Regions from separate parts of the Hydrogenophaga defluvii genome, predicted to be linked through region 2. Evidence: predicted binding sites of a transcription regulator. Region 2 holds the regulator's gene; the other holds the start of a gene.
What was found. The regulator FNR, encoded in region 2, switches genes on or off when oxygen is low (the NO sensors DNR and NnrR bind a similar motif). The targets are predictions, from matches to a motif close to TTGATNNNNATCAA.

Region 1: the regulator FNR is predicted to act here: its motif matches at 1,625-1,638, upstream of ACFQU0_RS02755 (fatty acid desaturase).

The regions. Positions count from the first base shown of each region.
Region 1 covers NZ_JBHTBZ010000007.1:1,738-5,142, reverse strand. Annotated here, with positions in the region: gene pyk (pyruvate kinase) at 1-862, opposite strand, end outside; gene ACFQU0_RS02760 (cyclic nucleotide-binding domain-containing protein) at 1,011-1,574, shown strand; gene ACFQU0_RS02755 (fatty acid desaturase) at 1,712-2,827, shown strand; gene ACFQU0_RS02750 (FlgO family outer membrane protein) at 2,904-3,405, opposite strand, start outside.
Region 2 covers NZ_JBHTBZ010000013.1:49,407-52,811, reverse strand. Annotated here, with positions in the region: gene ccoG (cytochrome c oxidase accessory protein CcoG) at 1-698, shown strand, start outside; gene ACFQU0_RS05385 (nitrogen fixation protein FixH) at 723-989, shown strand; gene ACFQU0_RS05380 (hypothetical protein) at 1,028-1,324, shown strand; gene fnr (fumarate/nitrate reduction transcriptional regulator Fnr) at 1,330-2,049, opposite strand; gene hemN (oxygen-independent coproporphyrinogen III oxidase) at 2,178-3,405, shown strand, end outside.

The DNA.
Region 1 (3,405 bases), on a different contig from region 2:
TCATGCTCTCCATCATCTGGGTGGCGGTGATGACCACCTTGTCCATCTCACGGGCCAGCTTGATCATGCGTTTTTGCAGCGCGGGCACGGTGGCGTTGCCCACTTCCACCGCCAGATCGCCACGCGCCACCATGATGCCGTCGGACACGCGCAGGATGTTTTCCAGTTCAGGGATGGCCTCGGCGCGCTCGATCTTGGCGATCAGCCCTGGGCGGTGGCCGTCGCTGCAGGCCACGTTGCAGAGCTGGCGGGCCAGCTCCATGTCGGTGGCGGTTTTGGGAAAGCTCACGGCCACGTAGTCGGCCTTGAAGGACATGGCGGTGCGGATGTCGTCCATGTCCTTGGCGGTGAGGGCCGGTGCCGTCAGGCCGCCACCCATCTTGTTGATGCCTTTGTTGTTGGACAACTCGCCCCCTACCTTGACGGTGGTGTGCACCGCCGGGCCCATCACCCGCTCCACGGTGAGAACGATCAGGCCGTCGTTGAGCAGCAGCAGGTCGCCGGCTTTCACGTCGCGTGGCAGTTCCTTGTAGTCCAGGCCCACGCCGTTGATGTCGCCGGGTTCGGTGCGTTCGGCGTCCAGCACAAAGGGCGCGCCGTTTTCCAGCATCACCTTGCCTTCGGCAAATTTGCCGACGCGGATCTTGGGGCCTTGCAGGTCGGCCATGATGCCCACCTCGCGGCCGGCGCGCTGTGCGGCCTGGCGCACCAGGTTGGCGCGGTCGATGTGGTCTTGGGCCTTGCCGTGCGAGAAGTTCAGCCGCACCACGTTGACGCCGTGTCGGATCATCTGTTCCAGCAAGGCCGGGTCGCTGGACGCGGGGCCCAGGGTGGCAACAATTTTGGTGGCGCGCTGCGGCATGTGTGTCTCCGTCCCGTCAGGGGTTGTTGTAATCAAGTTTCCATTATCTGCGCGGCGAGTTACATGGTGGTTTCACGCCTCGGGCGGGTTGTATGTAAACCTTGCACGCTGGCGCCAGATGGCTGCGAGAATGACCAGGGGACCTGCCATGGCTGTCGAAGACCACTCTCCTGACATGAACGCTGACGAACGCGCCGCGCGGCTGTTGGTCACGCCGACGGCGTTGCAGACCTTGAGCCTGGAGGACGCGATCAAGATCGTGGCTTATCTGCAGCCCCGGGTGATCGAAGCGGGCTGCGAGTTTGTGCGTGAAGGTGAGGCGGTGCACAACGACCACATGCTGCTCGTGCTGGAGGGCGATCTGTCGGTGCACAACAGTTCGCTGCAAGACGATGACGACCACCTGGTGGTGCGGGTCATGGGACCGGGCAGCCTGATTGGTGAACTCGGGTTGCTGGACGGTGGGCCCCGTTCGGCCAGTTGCGTGGCCAACACCGACATGTTGGTGGGGGTGCTGTCGCGGGCGGATTTTTTGCAGCTTTTGCAAGACGATCCGGCGGTGGGTTCCCGTTTGCTGCTGGCCATCTCCAAGCGCATGGCCGACACACTGCGGGAAACCACGCGCAAGCTCATCCTGTTTGCGCAGATGAACAAGGTGCTCAGCGAAGAGTTGGCCAAGGTGGCCAACGACCCGGACTGGTTCGACTCCTGAACGCCGCCGGTTGGTACCCGCCTGCGGACGTGGTTCAAAACGCACAGTTTTCGATCTGCGTCAAATGTTGGACACCGTGCGCGGGCTAGCATCGTCGGGTTTGTTTGATCTCCAACGCGGGTTGGCCGCGTTTTGCCATGAACCATTCAAGTGATACAACTGCTGCAGAATTGCCCGCGCCCTTGAGCCCGGACGAGCCGCTGCCCCACCGCAAGGTCATTCGCTCCTGGCTGATCCCCTTGTCCGAACGGGTCACTTGGCGCGCCTTCTGGCTGCTGGCGCTGGATTACACCTTGTGGCTGGGCCTGCTGGCTGGCGTGGTGCTGGCCGATGCGGTCTGGCTCAAGGCCTTGTGTGGCCTGGCCACCGGTTTTGTCATCGGGCGCCTCTTCATCATTGGCCACGACGCCTGCCACCAGAGCCTCACGCCGCACCGCCGCCTGAACAAGTGGCTGGGCCGCATCGCCTTCCTGCCCTCGCTGACCGCCTACAGCCTGTGGGACATGGGCCACAACGTGGTGCACCATGGCTTCACCAACCTCAAAGGTGTGGACTTCGTCTGGGCGCCGCTCACACAAGAGGAATACCAGGCCTTGCCGCCAGCGCGCCGCGCCTTGGAGCGCCTGTACCGCAGTGGCTGGGGGCCAGGCGTCTATTACATGGTTGAAATCTGGTGGAAAAAGATGATGTTCCCCAGTCCGGCGCAGTCGGGCGGTACGCACCGGTCCATCTTCACCAAAGACTGCCTGCTGGTCAGTGGTTTCGCCCTGTTGTGGGCCGCAGCCATCACCGCCCTGGCCCTGGCCACCGGGCAGTCGGTGGCTTTGCTGCTGCTGTGTGGCGTGGTGTTGCCGCTGGTGTTCTGGTTCCACATGGTGGGTTTTGTCATCTACGGCCACCACACCCACGTGCGCGTGAAGTGGCACAACGAACGCGCCGCTTGGCAACGCGCCCAGCCGTTTGTGTCCACCACCGTGCACCTCACCTTCCCGCTGCGCATAGGCGCGCTGGTCCACCACATCATGGAGCACACCGCCCACCACGTGGACATGAGCATCCCGCTGTACCGCCTGAAAGAAGCCCAGAAGACGCTGGAGCACCTGTTGCCCGAGCGCATCATCGTGCAACCGTTTTCTTGGGGCTGGTATTTCGACACCGCCCGTGCCTGCAAGTTGTACGACTTCACGCGCCAGTGCTGGACCGACTTCCGTGGCCGGGCGACCGGTCCCATGGCGCTGCCCTCGGCCGCATGAGGCCTTGATGCGGTTCTGACCACCCAAAACAAAGGGGGCCCGAGGGCCCCCTTGCTGTTGGTGCGCCAACACGCCGTCAGCGTTGCACGGCCAGCAGGCGTTGCACGTCGCGGTCGTTGGGCAGGGCGTAGTCGTGGCCGTTGAGGATGCGGCCGTCCTCCGTGCGCACCAGCTTCAGGCTCACGTAGGTGAAGCTGGCGGCGGTCGAGTAGGTGCCCACCAGCACCATGGAGGCGTTGTGCGACTTGGCGATGTCCTTGATTTCGCGCGACAGCAGCAGTTCGCCCGCACCTTCCTTCACGAACACATCGCCGCGCAACTTGATTTCCTTCACATGCAGGCCACTGGCCACCATCTGCGAAGCGTACTGCTCCGACAGGGTGCGGCCCAGCGGCGCAGCGCGCGAAAGGTCGTTGACGTTGACCACCGTGGCCACCAGCACCGGCGACTGGCCAATGGACTCGCGGTTGACGCCCGCCAGCAACTTGTCGATGGCGCTCTGGCTGCTGACGATGAAGGCGCTTTTGGCCGCTTCGTCGTAGGTGGGTTCGGTGCGCACCGGAGCGGGGCTGGAGCAG
Region 2 (3,405 bases):
CCTACGACGAAAAGCGCGGCGAGCCGCGTGGCCCGCGCTCCAAAAAGGCCGATCCCCAGGCGCTGGGTCTGGGGTCGTGTGTGGACTGCACCCTGTGTGTGCAGGTGTGCCCCACGGGCATCGACATCCGCAAAGGCCTGCAGTACGAGTGCATCGGCTGCGCGGCCTGCATCGACGTGTGCGACGACGTGATGGACAAGGTGGGCTACCCACGGGGCCTCATCCGCTATTCCACCCAGAACGCGGTGGCCAATGGCTGGACGCAAGCCGAAATCATCAAACGTGCGGTGCGCCCGCGTGTGCTGGTGTACACCGCCATCCTGGGCCTGATCTGTGTGGCCGTGGGCGTGAGCCTGTTCCTGCGCACGCCGCTGAAGGTGGACGTGATCCGTGACCGTGGCGCGCTGGCGCGCCTGGTGGAGCAGGGCCGCATTGAAAACGTGTACCGCCTGCAAGTGATGAACGCCACCGAATCGACCCAGTCTTACCAGTTGGCCGTGAGCGGCCTGGAGGGGGTCACGATCGCTTCCGAGACCAGCATTGAAGTGCGCTCGACCGAAGTGCGTTCTGTGGCCGTGCGTGTGCAGGTGCCGCCGGGCGTGGCGCCGGGCTCTCACCCCATCCATTTCGATGTCCGCTCCACAGGGGCCGATGTGGCCCAGGTGAGCGAAAAAGCCGTGTTCCTGGTGCCACGTTGAACCTGCCCGTTTAGAAAGACCCCCATGACAACTGCCCAAGCCCTCAAGAACCCGCCCGTGGCCCGAGCCTGGTGGCGTGAGCCCTATGTCTGGCTGGTGATCGGCGGCCCGGCCGTGGTGGTGGTGGCCGGTATTGCCACCGCCATCATTGCCATGACCAACCCCGACCCCGTGCTTGACCGCAGCGCGCCGCAGACCCGCACGGCGTCACCCGACGAAGCCTTCAAGCTGGCGCCCGCTGGTCAGGCACGCAACCACGCCACCACCGCCACGGTGCCCGTGAAGCCCTGAGCCCCGGGGCCAGACCGACAAACAACAAGGAGACTGCGATGCGCCTGCAACGCCTGATGTGGATTGCGTGGCCGGCCTTTCTGGTGGCCGGCGTGCTGGAGATGGTGGTCTTTGCGATGGTCGATCCGGACGACCTGCACCGCATGGGCGGCGGCGAGCTGGGCTGGTCGCGCCAGGCGGTGTACACCGTGAGCTTTTTCTTCTTCTGGGGTGCGACCATGGCGTCCAGCGCGCTCACCACGTTGTTGGCCATGTCACCTTTCGAGGTGAACCGCTGCCCCGTGCCGCCCGAAGAGCGCCCCGCCGACTGCGCGCGCGAGGGCAACTGCTGCTGAGTTGATCAGTTGCAGACCTGGGGGTTCACGATGCGCTTGAGCGCTTCCGTGTCGAGGATCTTCACGTAACGCTGCTTGACCTCTATGACGCCGTCCTCGACGAATTTCGAGAAGGTGCGGCTCACGGTCTCCAGCTTCATGCCCAGGTAGCTGCCGATTTCCTCGCGCGTCATGCGCAGGATCAGCTCGGACTGCGAGAAACCCCGCGCGTGCAGGCGCTGCACCAGGTTGAGCAGAAAAGCGGCCAGGCGTTCCTCGGCGCGCATGCTGCCCAGCAGCAGCATCACCCCGTGGTCGCGCACGATCTCGCGGCTCATGATCTTGTGCACGTGGTGCTGCAAGGTGTTGAACTCGCGTGAAAGCGTCTCCAGCTGGTCGAAGGGCATGACGCAGACTTCGGCGTCTTCCAGCGCGATGGCGTCGCAAGAGTGCTGGTCGGACACGATGCCGTCCAGGCCGATGATCTCGCCCGTCATCTGGAAGCCCGTCACCTGGTCGCGCCCATCGGCGGTGGTGATACAGGTCTTGAAGAAACCCGAGCGAACGGCGTAGAGCGAGGTGAAGCGGTCACCCGTGTTGAACAGGGCCGTGCCACGTTTGATGCGTTTGCGGGTAGAGATCACGTGGTCCAGCTTGTTCATCTCGTCGTGGCTCAGGCCCATGGGCAGGCAGAGTTCACGCAAGTTGCAACTGGAGCAGGCGACCTTGATGCTGTGTGCGTCCATGGTGCGATTGTCAGGTGTTTCCCCATGTTAGCGGAAAACATCATTCACATTTGGAGGGGGTTGACCCAGATCAAGGGCAGAAAGCCCCGTGTCAGGCACAGTTCCTCCCACATTGGAGATGCCCCGACATGCACGTGATTGACGAACAACTGCTGCGCCGCTTTGACGTGCCTGGGCCGCGCTACACCTCGTACCCGACGGCCGACCGTTTTGTGGAAGCCTTTGGCGAGGCCGATTACATCCAGGCCTTGGAGCAGCGCCGCGCCGGCTCGCTGGCCTTGCCGCTGTCGCTGTACATCCACGTGCCTTTTTGCGAGTCGGTGTGCTACTACTGCGCCTGCAACAAGGTCATCACCAAACACCACAGCAAATCGGCCGAGTACCTGCGCTACCTGGCGCGTGAGCTGGACCTGCACGTGCAGCACTTTGGCCGTGGCCACCACGTGTCGCAACTGCACATCGGCGGCGGCACGCCCACCTTCTTGAGCGACGCGGAACTGAGTGACCTCATGCACACCGTGCGCCGCCATTTCAACCTCGTACCGGGGGGCGAATACTCCATCGAGGTCGACCCCCGCACCGTGACCGAGCAGCGCCTGGAGCACCTGCACCAACTGGGTTTCAACCGCCTGAGTTTCGGCGTGCAGGACTTCGACCCCGCCGTGCAGAAAGCGGTGCACCGCGTACAGCCCGCCGAACAGGTGTTTGCGCTGGTGGCGGCCGCCCGCCGCATCGGCTTCGAGTCGGTCAACGTCGATCTGATCTACGGCCTGCCGCTGCAAACCCCCGAGTCGTTCGCGCGCACTTTGAGCCAGGTGGCCCAGTTGCGCCCCGACCGCATCGCCCTTTACGCCTACGCCCATTTGCCGGCGCGCTTCAAGCCGCAACGCCGCATCGTGGCGGCCGAACTGCCTGCGCCCGCCGACAAGCTGTCCATGCTGTCGCAATCGCTCGACGCCTTCAGCGAGGCCGGTTATGTGTACGTGGGCATGGACCACTTCGCCCTGCCCAACGACGCCTTGGCCGTGGCCAAGCGACAGGGCCGGCTGCACCGCAACTTCCAGGGCTACAGCACCCAGCCCGACTGCGACCTGATCGCGCTCGGCGTGTCGGCCATCGGCCGCGTGGGCGCCACTTACAGCCAGAACGCCAAGACGCTCGACGAGTACTACGACGCCCTCGACCAGGGCCGCCTGCCCATCGTGCGTGGCATGGCGCTCACGCGCGATGATCTGGTGCGCCGCACCGCCATCATGGCGCTGATGTGCCAGGGCCGGTTGCTGTTTGAGTCCATCGAACTGGGTCACCTGCTCGACTTCCGAAGCTACTTCGCGCGCGAACTGGAGCAACTGCAGG